DNA from 2 places in the Anaerobacillus sp. 1_MG-2023 genome. Region 2 is predicted to be linked to the other one. Evidence: predicted binding sites of a transcription regulator. Region 2 holds the regulator's gene; the other holds the start of a gene.
The links. The regulator LexA, encoded in region 2, represses DNA repair genes until DNA is damaged. The targets are predictions, from matches to a motif close to CGAACATATGTTCG.

Region 1 (5,713 bases), on a different contig from region 2:
TAATAGCGTCGAAGTACTTCCATACAAAAAGAATGAAGGGTTGAAATAGAAGCGCGATTCAACATCGAAAGCTGTCTTCTTAAATAAAGGGAAGATGGGTCTTCCTTTAACTTTTCTTCAAGAGCCTCCCCGATTCGATGTCTCATTTCAGCCGCTGCAGCATTTGTAAATGTTACGACAAGAATTCGATCAACTTCAGCAGGATCATTCTCATCAGCAAGACGCCTAATAATTCGTTCAACTAAAACAGCCGTTTTTCCCGACCCAGCTGCAGCTGCTACGAGAACGTCTTGATCACGAGCAGCAATAGCTTCCCATTGTTCGTCTGTCCATTTCGAGCCTTCGGGTTTATTCATTATCGTCATTTCCGTTCGCCTCCTCTCTCATCCGTCTCAGTATTGTTTCATCATCCTGTACAGTAATCGGTCGATAGTCATTATCCTCCATCGCCTGATCAAATTGACAAAATGAGCGATAGGAACAGAATGTGCATGGGATGCGATCCTTCATCTTGTAAGGATCGATATCGATACGTCCGTCTGATATTTCAGTTCCAATCGTTTGGATGGTTTGCCGTGTGAATGACCTGAGCGCCTGAAAATCATCGGAAGATAAAACAGAAGAATTTTTATAAAAACTACCGTCCTTCTTTAGAGCAGCTGGAATAATGTCAGATTTTTTCTTCTCAATGTCATGATCCATCAAGCTTACGACATCTTTGTCAGCTAGCAAAAGACCCTTCATCTTAAACTTTCTGAAAAGTTCCTGTTGAAGTGCAGCTTGTCCTGGCGCTGATGCCTGCAACATGGGATTATGAACGTGGAAATAAAGCATTCCGGCTGCCGTTGCATCACGACCGAGCCAGATGTTTGCGTTTGTAATCACAACATCCAGGTACGTTAACATCTGAAGCGCTAAGCCAAAGTAAACTTCTGAGAGATCAAGAGAAGTTCCACTTGATTTGTAGTCAATAATTCTGAGAAGAAGTTCCTCTCCATTTAGCGCCTGATCAACGCGGTCCACTCGTCCGATCAGCTGGATTTTCACCCCATTCTTAAGCGTAAACTCGATTGGTGGCAACTCCTGGTTTGGGCCAAATCCTAATTCGAGCCCCGCTGGCTGAAAACCACTTTTCTTCGCTTGTTGACCGAGAACGGAAGAGGCTCGACCTACTACCTGAGAAAGTTTTCTCATAATATAGTGATAGCGATTGGAACTTAATAGAATTTCATTTTGCAATTTCGGTGCAAGTTGCTCTACGATTTGACCTGATAGTTCATAGTATTGATTCGATGAAAGCTTTGCCCAATCCCAATGACGCTGCTTAATTGTTTCAGCCATCATGTTAAGCGCCGCGTGAAATAACTGACCGATATCTGGTGCTTCTAGCTTAAATGTTGACCGTTCTTTCAACCGTAAACCATGAGAAGCAAATTGCGAAAAGGCACAGGATTTATATCTTTCCATTCTAGAAACACTTGTTTGAATCTTTGAACCATACAGTTTTCTACTCGTATCTTCAGTCAGACGATCTGCTTTGTTCCGATAAAAAAGACTTTCAATCAATCGTACTCGATTCTCTTGTGATGACGCCGTGACGAACCAATTATAGGCATCCCACCAAATCGGATCAATCGGATACCCGCGATGCCATTGACGAAGCTGACCTGTTAATCTACCAATCGTCTTCGCCGGGTTCGTTATAAACGATAGCTCTTCTTTCGATTCTTCACCTGGTTCAGCAAATTTCAAACCAATGATAAGCTCAGGAAACATCTCTTTCAATCGATTCATCACAATAGATGGTTGCAATCCCTTTCCTTCTTCATCCGCAAGAGGACAACTTACCCACAGGGCATCAGATGGCGTTGACAAAGAATGATAAATTAGAAACTCTTCGTCTAAAAGACGTCGCTTTAATCCGGGTGCTAGCTGAATCCCCTGTTCTTCTAGCTTTTCTCGATCCTGTTCATTCAAAAGCCCATCTTCCTGTATTCTTGATGGTAAAACTCCTTCATTGACACCTAGCAAAAAACCACACTTCACATCAGTAAATCTCGTTCGATCAATGCTACCGATCACAACTTGATCAAGTGAAGCAGGTACAAGGGCAAACTTCATGTTTTCCATCCCAGCTTCAAGAAGCTTCGTAAATTGCTCTATTGAAAGTTTTTGATCACCAATCAATTCAACCGTTTCATCAAGCAGTGCAATAACAGCATCCCAAACTTGATCATGCTCCCGTGCTTTCGAAAGCTGACCTGCTTCTTCTGCTTGTACCTTCAACCGATCTATTTTTTCTGCAGCATGACTATTCTCTAGAAGATAATAAAGAATTTCACACATCTCGCGAACGGTTTTTGCTTTCGTCATTTTTCTTTCAAACTTCTCGAGCGGTGTAACAATCCATTCTTTCGTTTCGTTTAGTCGATCTTCCATTTTTTCGAGGTCATCTGAGGTAATCGTTTCATCATCTTCAAGCTGTCTGTAGATATTCGCTTTAAAGCGCTCGTCCGTTTTCCAGCGATAGCCCTTAATGCCTTTAGCAATCACATAATTTTCGAGTTCATCCATGCGCTCGCGAATGGTTTCGACACTTTCTTCTGTATCGTCTGGAAAAAGCAATTCTGTTTTCACACAGCGAAATACAGATTCATAGCGCCAGTTATATTGAATAATATCTAGACTGGACCTTATTAATTCAATTAGCGGGTGATGCAGCATCGTTCTTTTCTGGTCAGAAAAAATAGGAATACCGTGATCTGCATAGATCGTTTCGACAAGTTCATAATAAGAAGCCATGTTGCGTACCATGACTGAAATGTCTCTATATCGATAGCCTTCATCGCGTACTAATCTAAGCGTTTCACGTGCTGCCGCTTCAACTTCGGAACGGATATTCACCGCATGATGCACTTGAATATGCTGAAGACTTCCATTATAAAGAACTGGTGGTCGTTCACCATAGTTGGCTTCTAAATGCGCAAGTTCACTATTGTTATAGCGCTTTTGATCAGCTAAAATTAGCGGCTCCTTAATAGCAGCCCCCTCTTCATGCGCTAGTCCTTGAAGTGTTTGATATGTTTTCGCTGGCTCATGAAAGAGATCCAGTTCATGAATGCTTGAAGGATTCATCTCGGGATCCATTGTGATAGTAAATGTAAGGTTTGTGCCTTTTTTTATTAAAGCCTGAAGCACAAGAAGCTCTTGAGGTGTAAAACTATGAAAACCATCAATCCAGATAGAGGCATTCTCTAGGTAGCTTGACGCTTCGATTTTCTCAGCAAGCAATGCCAAATAGTCTTCCGAATCAAGATAAAATCCTAGCATTTCCTTCTGAAAAGCATCATAAACAAGATGAAGATCGTAGAGCTTATCCCGAAGTAAGCTTCGCTCATCTTCATCATAAAGATCATCCGCAAAACGTTTTATATCTTCCGGTTCAAGACAATACCGCTTAAACTCGGTGACCATGTCATTCAAATGTTCCACATACCCTGTTTTTTCAGAAGAACGCTGATAAATTCTTAGCTTCTGTTTATTCTCTTCGATGATATGACGTAACATCATACTTGTTCCTACGCTCGTTAAATGGGGGCGGGCCATCCCTCCCGTTTCTTGAAGAACTTTCCATGCCAGTCTTGTAAAACTAAAAACCTGAGCACGAATCATTCCTTTTAATCCTCTATTATGTACTAGTTCATATTCTGATTGAAAAGTCATTTGCTCTGGTACAAGATAGATCATATCTTCACCAAGCGGGCGATCGATCAATTCGTGCTGCATTTCAGATAAGCAATGCTCTGTTTTTCCACTTCCAGACCGACCAATAACAAACTGTACCGCCATGTATTCTACCTCCTACACCGTAAATTCTTAGTCTATTATCTCATGTTTTTCTTCAATTGGATAGCAAGACAAGAAAATACGTTCGCATCCAATGCGACATTATTTGTAAATTATCATACTCGATGGTTTTTAGAATGATCCGTCAGGGTATATCAAATATAAGAACTTATTTACAAAGGAGTTTTGACAATGGAAAAAGAATTCGAAACATTTAAATGGGAGCTAAATAGACTCACAAGAGACATGACCGAATTTGTGCATAGCTACGAAAAGCTCGACGAAGGTCAAAAAAGAAGTGTTGCATCGAACTATCCATTTAAATCAGATCTTCATGACCTAAAGAATATGCTTGCTACGTGGAACAATACCGTTAATAAAATGTAAAAGGATGAGGAGCACTCCCACTTTAGGGGGTGCTCCTTATATTTAGAGATCATGTTTTTTCCATAATTTCATACAACTAAAGAGTAGAGATTTGTATAGAAGGAGGTCAACGATGTATACCCACAAAAAGTATTACGAGCCTTACGTCAGTCCATTTGATCCCTGTCCCCCTATTCGAGTGAAATCTTATTCCACTCCTCCTAATCTTTATATGGGATTTCAGCCCCCAGGACTAGAGCAATATTCTGCACGTGAAGCTCTCACTCGAGGTACTCTCTGGAAAGCTTTCTATGATCCCTATCCTTATCCTTCAAAGCGGGGGGAGTAAAACATGTCTAAACAGCTACCGAAAGCCTATTATGAGCTGTTAGAGGAACTGCAGGCCACTGATTTCGTTCTCGTTGAACTGACTCTTTACCTTGATACACACCCGGATGACTACGAAGCCATTCAACAATTCAATGAATATGCCAAAAGAAGTAGGCACCTTAAGAAACGCTATGAAAAGGAATATGGTCCCCTTCAACAATACGGCAACAGCTATTCAAACTACCCATGGAATTGGGGCGACGCACCGTGGCCATGGCAAGTCTAGTCTGGAAAGGGTGAAAATCAATGTGGCTATATGAAAAGAAATTACAATATCCCGTCAAAGTCAGTACATGTAACCCGATGCTTGCCAAATTTTTGATTGAGCAATATGGCGGTGCTGATGGTGAACTAGCAGCAGCCCTCCGTTATTTGAATCAACGGTATACTATACCCGATAAGGTTGTCGGTTTATTAACCGATATCGGAACAGAAGAATTTGCACATCTCGAAATGATCGCTACAATGATCTACAAACTCACAAAAGACGCAACCGCAGATCAAATGAAAGAAGCTGGACTCGGCGCCCACTATGCTAATCATGACAGTGCCCTATACTACTCCAATGCCGCTGGCGTCCCATGGACAGCAAGCTACATCGCTGCCAAAGGAGACCCAATCGCCGATCTATACGAAGACATCGCCGCAGAAGAAAAAGCAAGAGCCACCTACCAATGGATCATCGACCTCTCAGACGACCCTGACCTAAACGACTCCCTCGCCTTCCTAAGAGAACGAGAAATCATCCACTCCCAACGCTTCAGAGAAGCCGTTGAAATACTTAAAGAAGAAAAAGATAAGAAAAGGATATTTTAAAACGAAATGCGGAAGTGGGCGGTTAGACACGGCAGGCACTGGAACCCTATAAATTGCACACGGTCTTTGTGTTCGAGTTATAGGGTGAAGTGACCAAGTGTCTGCCCACTGCAGCTAGACATGAAATGCGGAAGTGGGCGGTTAAATCCGCAGGGCGTTGGAACCCATGAGAATGAGACGCTTTTTGTCTCAATCGATTGGGTGAAACGACCGGAGGATTTGCCCACTGTAGCTAGACACGAAATGCGGATGTGGGCGGTTAAATCCGCAGGGCGTTGGAACCCATGAGAATGAG
Region 2 (5,713 bases):
AAACGATGGCGTAGTAGAAGCTGACAATGCTTTTTTTGAGGATCTACTTTCTGATGGTTCAGAGTTTATTCCAGATACGGTGAAGATAGACGGCGTTACCCAACCGGGACTAGACCCGGCGGTGGGCTTCTCTTTAGATCCAATTCCAGCAGGAGATTCACGTGTGATCAGCTATAAAATACGTGTTGGTAGCAAGTGTTTTATTATTAATGAAGCAACTCTTACGTATAGCTGTGGTAAAGTTGCGACTAGTAATTCAGTGATTACAACAGCTTGTCAGCGGTGTTGCGGGGATGACGGTGGGTGTTGCTGTTAGTGAAAGGATGCTGTATTTATGCTCAGCATCCTTTTTTTATGTTATAGAGATTTACTACCCCTATCAGTGACTGTAAACTAACTGATTGCTAGATAGAAATATTTTTTAGAAATAGAATAAATAAAAGATGGCATTTTTCTAAATATTTTGAAATAATTGGAAGTGGTTAGATTTCCATATATTTATGAAAAAAAGGTGGGGTATCGTATGTTTAGGTTAAAAGTGAATGAAGAGGTCTCCTTAAAGTTACTTCAAAACGAAGATGCGCAAGAGCTATTTGCATTGGTTGACCATTCGAGAGATTATTTAAGGGAATGGCTGCCCTGGGTAGACAATATGAAAGAAGAAGAGGATTATTTGCCAGTGATTGAAATGTGGCTAAAGCAGTTTTCTTCACATGATGGATTTCAAGCAGGTATTGTGCACAATGGAAGATTAGCAGGCATGGTTGGATTCCATGGCATCGATTGGTCTAACAAGAAAACGAGTATTGGCTATTGGCTATCTGATAAGTTCCAGGGTAAGGGGATTATGACAGCTGCCGTTAATGAACTAATTGTTCAGGCATTTGAAGAATACAATTTGAATCGAATTGAAATACAGTGCGGGATAGAGAATGAAAAAAGTCAGGGAATCCCTAGACGTCTTGGTTTTAAACCAGATGGAATCATAAAAGACGCTGAATATTTGTACGATCACTTTCATGACACTATTCTGTACAGTCTTCTCTCGAAAGAATGGAATGAATATCGTGAGAGTTAATAAACGAACAGAATTTCAAAATACTTTATCGTATAGGGGTATGAATGAGGTGTATTAATGGGAAAGTTATACTTTTATAGCGATCAAGTAAATGAAACACCCGGCAACCGAAGATTAGATGAATTATTGTTTAGTGGGGGAAACAAAAAGATTAGCTACATACCTTCAACGGAGGATGAAGAAAAGAATTATTTCGGTACTAAAGTGAATTATTATCGAAACTATGGAATCGAGAATATCATGTTTTTCGATTTATACAGTGAATTTGAACCTACGAAAATAGAGGGATTATTGAGTTCAGATATAATTCATCTCTCAGCAGGTAATCCGCTGGAATTTAGTAAGGCTCTTAAACATCGGCATATGATTCACGTTCTTTTAGATTTCTATAATCGCGGAGGAATTCTTGTTGGGGTGAGCGGAGGAGCGGTTCAACTCGGTAGATCTACAAAGCTATTTCAGATGTTTACAGAAACAACTAGCGAGGCGTTGTACCAAACTTTGGGTCTTGTCGGTTTCGAGTTTTTACCTCACTACAATCGCTGGAGTTCAGATTATAAAAGTAAAGTTTGGGAGTATGTTAAGAGAACAGGAACAACTGTTTATGCAGCGAATGACGGCGATGGAATTATTTTTGAAGAGGGTAAACTACAAATGATAGGTGATATAGTAGTGATGAATAGCGAGTTGTAATGGTACTATCTCAGTAAGATATGGTACATCACTACATTTGCTTGTTTTATAGGAGGACTAAAAATGGATGTATTTGAAGAATATTTAGCAAAGATAGAGAACCTGCAGCACCGAGAGCGAACGGAACAAGTTTTGACCTGGGTACAAAATGAATTTCCAAACCTGGTGCCGAAAATTGCCTGGAATCAGCCAATGTTTACAGATCACGGAACATTTATTATTGCCTTTAGCGTAGCAAAACATCATTTGGCTGTTGCCCCTGAAAAGAATGGAATTGTTCATTTTTCTGAAGAAATGAAACTTGCTGGCTATGACCACACTAAACAACTAATGCGTATTCCGTGGGGTAGTTCAGTTGATTTTTCATTACTTAAAAAAATGATCGAATTCAATATTCATGATAAGGCAGACTGTTCAACTTTCTGGCGCAAGTGAATAAATAGGCGGGACAGGCTTTTATTCGGATCAACCGATTGATCGCCGCTATATGAGATTACATTTAAACTAAATGAAGTTCATTAAATGATAGCTAAGCTTATCTATATGTCGAAAGATGCAGAGAAAACGTCACGGTTTTCTATAATATAAGTATGTTATCCATACATGATCCACTTCGAATGATTCATTTTTGATCAGAATACTTGTAATAGTTTGAAAAATGCAACCTCCCATCTCTACAATAGAAGATAGTTCAACTAGAAGGGGAGGAAAACAGAAATATGAAATCTAGGGAATGGAAATATGGGATTGCGCTTTTTCTTGTAGGGATGTTAACTTTCGGTTTCTCACCGTTAACTGGAAGTGCCAAAGGTGATTGCTTTAACACTGATGCGGCGCTAACACCAGAGGAGCAGCGAATGGAAGACGGCGCCCCTATCCCACAGCAAATTATGGATAAGGCGGAGTTTACAGTTTTTGCAGATGAATTTAAAGAAGATTTGTGCAAAGCGAAAAGTGTAAAAAAAGCAGAGAAAGTGATCGAAAAGCATGGTGAGAAGCTGTGGGATACGGCTGTTGCTCGAGCTCAGGGAGAAGGAAATGATTTAGGGGAACTAGATCGTTATGATGATCGCCCGCTATATTGGACTCGATTACATATGACTGCTGCCCTCAGGCAATGGGAACCATCATATACAGTAACGGAGAAAAAGCAAGAAGAACTGATGAAGAAACTAGAGTACACGTCAAGGGGAATTACTTCTATTGATTTTCCAAAAGGGGAGAAAGTTAAGCGCGTTTTAGTAAGCGGATTTGATCCATACCGTTTAGAACAGGAATTTAGGAGATCAAACCCTTCTGGCGCTGCAGCGCTTCAGATGGATGGGAAAGTCGTTTTGACGGAAGAAGGTCCAGCTTTTATTCAAGCAGCGAATTTTCCGGTACGATGGGATGATTTTGATGAAGGAATCGTTGAAGATACATTTGGACCTTACCTGGTTAATAGTAAAGAGCAGGTGGATCTCATGATGACAATCAGTCAAGGGGGTCCAAAAGCTATGACCATCGAAGGGTTTGCCGGGAGATGGCGCACAGGGGTTGGAAACACTCTTGAAGATCGCTCAGAAGTTATTCCGACAGTGAGCAATTGGCCGATGCCTGAAAAACTGCCGGAATTTATTGAAACAACGCTTCCTTACAAGGAAATGATTGCAGCCAATACTGGACCATGGCCGGTGGAAAGAGGCGATGAAGTATGCGAATGGCTCGCACCAGAATATCGTGATAAACCGTATGAATGCCATGAAGGGGGTCCGACTGAAGGATCAAAAGCTCGTAAAGGAGGAGGCGGAAGCTACTTATCGAATGAAAGTCAGTACCGATCCAATCGTGTGCGAATTGGGATAGGAGCTTATGATATTCCGGGTGGACACCTTCACGTAGCCGCTCAGGAGTACTATCCTGAAGATCCTTCCGTTTATATCACTGATGAGTTCCAAAAGTTCCGTCAGGCGACAGTAGATCAAACAGTTGAATTAGTTATAGCGGCTTCAGAGGCTGCTGAAAAGTAACCGTTTAAGAATAATGTTAGAAGTATACAAAACCGCTCTTCATTTAAATGAAGGGCGGTTTTGTATAGCCTGTAAGAGTTAAAAGTAGGTCGGTGAGGTTGGTTGTAATGTAAAGCTACACCCCTATGCTCTTCAAACTGCGATCATTTACCCAGACGGAGGGATTAATAAATAAAAGAAGAGAAGAAGCTCGTATTGATATAGCCCAGAAAGCTTATATAACATAAAAAAAGAAGCGCACGCAGCGCTTCTAGTGAATGGAGCGAAAGACCCCAATTACTTTACCGAGAATAGAAACGGAATCAAGAATGATCGGTTCCATCGATGAGTTTTCCGGTTGAAGTCGGAAGTAGTTGCTTTCTTTAAAGAATCGTTTAACAGTTGCTTCAGCTTCATCTGTCATCGCGACAACAATATCACCGTTATTTGCAGTTGGTTGTTGCTTCACAATGACCATATCACCGTTATAAATACCAGCTTCGATCATACTATCCCCTTCAATCACAAGAATAAAAGTATGCTCTTCATCCTGTGCAAACTGCTCTGGAAGCGGGAAGTATTCTTCTACATTTTCAATGGCAGTGATCGGTTGACCAGCAGTTACTTTACCAATGACGGGAACGTTTACAGTGTGTTGACGAGGAATATCGATTGTTTCATCAAGACCAAGCACTTCGATAGCTCTTGGTTTTGTTGGGTCTCGTCTGATATACCCTTTTTTCTCGAGTCTTGCCAGGTGGCCATGGACAGTGGAGCTTGAAGCGAGTCCAACAGCTTCGCCAATTTCTCTTACAGAGGGTGGATAACCCTTTTGCTTAACTTCGACTTTAATAAAGTCCAGAATGTCCTGCTGACGCTTTGATAGTTTCATAATATCTGGCACCTCGTTCCAATCTATCTATTTGTTAGTAGTATACCAGAATTTTTGTTCGCATACAAACATAAGTTCGAAGAAATTAGTTGACACGAACAGAGGTTCTGATATACTAAAAACAGAACAAATATTCGCATATGGGGTGATTGGGATGAGAAAGCAAGCTGGGGGCTTGTCTGGAGTTGATTTTCTTGTCATTATATCTTTTGTAGCTGTGTTAATTATTGTGTTTTTATCTTTGCGAACAGCTGCAGCTGAGGAGTATGATCGTTACACAACGGTACAATTGGAGCAGGGAGATACTGTTTTAGAAATTGCGGAAGAATTCCGTACTGCACATGAGTTGTCTGATCGGAAGTTCGTCAGCTGGGTTGAAGAAGTGAATAGCATTGATGCAAACCGAATTACAGCAGGAGATACTCTCATCATCCCTGTTGAAGCGAACGCTACCGCACTTGGGGGTAAAGAATAAAGTATGAACGCCGTTATTTATTGTCGGGTAAGCACAAAGAAAGAAGCACAGGAGTCTTCTCTTGCCAGGCAAAAAGAAGAACTACAACGATTTGCATCACAGTCAGGTTTTATTATACAGCGCTTGATTGAAGAAAAGCACAGCGGGTATGACATTGATCGCGATGGCATACTCGAGGTGCTTGACTTATTGAAAGAGGGGCATGTTGAGGCATTGCTCATTCAAGATGAAACGAGACTTGGGAGAGGGAATGCAAAGATCGCTCTTCTACATGCCGTCCATAAATATGGAGGGACGATTTATACAGTGAATCAAAACGGAGAACTTCAATTGTCGGAATCTGATTCGATGGTTCTTGAGATCGTTAGTATCGTTGAAGAATTTCAGCGCAAGCTTCATAATCTGAAAATTAAACGTGGAATGGACAAGGCGGTTAAAGAAGGCTATCGACCGCAGCGAAACCTCAGCCAGCAAAATCAAGGTGGGCGTGAGCGGGTGGAAGTTCCAATCGAAGAAATTGTTAATCTACGAAACCGTGGTCTTACGTTTAATGAGATAGCTGCAACGCTAAAAGGATTTGGACATCA

Region 1: the regulator LexA is predicted to act here: its motif matches at 3,921-3,934, upstream of addB (helicase-exonuclease AddAB subunit AddB).

Annotation. Positions count from the first base shown of each region.
Region 1 covers NZ_JAUORD010000011.1:34-5,746, reverse strand. Annotated here, with positions in the region: gene addA (helicase-exonuclease AddAB subunit AddA) at 1-365, opposite strand, end outside; gene addB (helicase-exonuclease AddAB subunit AddB) at 349-3,849, opposite strand; gene Q4550_RS16740 (hypothetical protein) at 4,039-4,233, shown strand; gene Q4550_RS16735 (spore coat associated protein CotJA) at 4,346-4,561, shown strand; gene Q4550_RS16730 (spore coat protein CotJB) at 4,565-4,828, shown strand; gene Q4550_RS16725 (manganese catalase family protein) at 4,849-5,418, shown strand.
Region 2 covers NZ_JAUORD010000003.1:223,165-228,877, forward strand. Annotated here, with positions in the region: gene Q4550_RS07440 (DUF11 domain-containing protein) at 1-316, shown strand, start outside; gene Q4550_RS07445 (GNAT family N-acetyltransferase) at 524-1,078, shown strand; gene Q4550_RS07450 (Type 1 glutamine amidotransferase-like domain-containing protein) at 1,136-1,771, shown strand; gene Q4550_RS07455 (iron chaperone) at 1,835-2,206, shown strand; gene Q4550_RS07460 (hypothetical protein) at 2,491-3,780, shown strand; gene lexA (transcriptional repressor LexA) at 4,031-4,654, opposite strand; gene yneA (cell division suppressor protein YneA) at 4,806-5,126, shown strand; gene Q4550_RS07475 (YneB family resolvase-like protein) at 5,130-5,713, shown strand, end outside.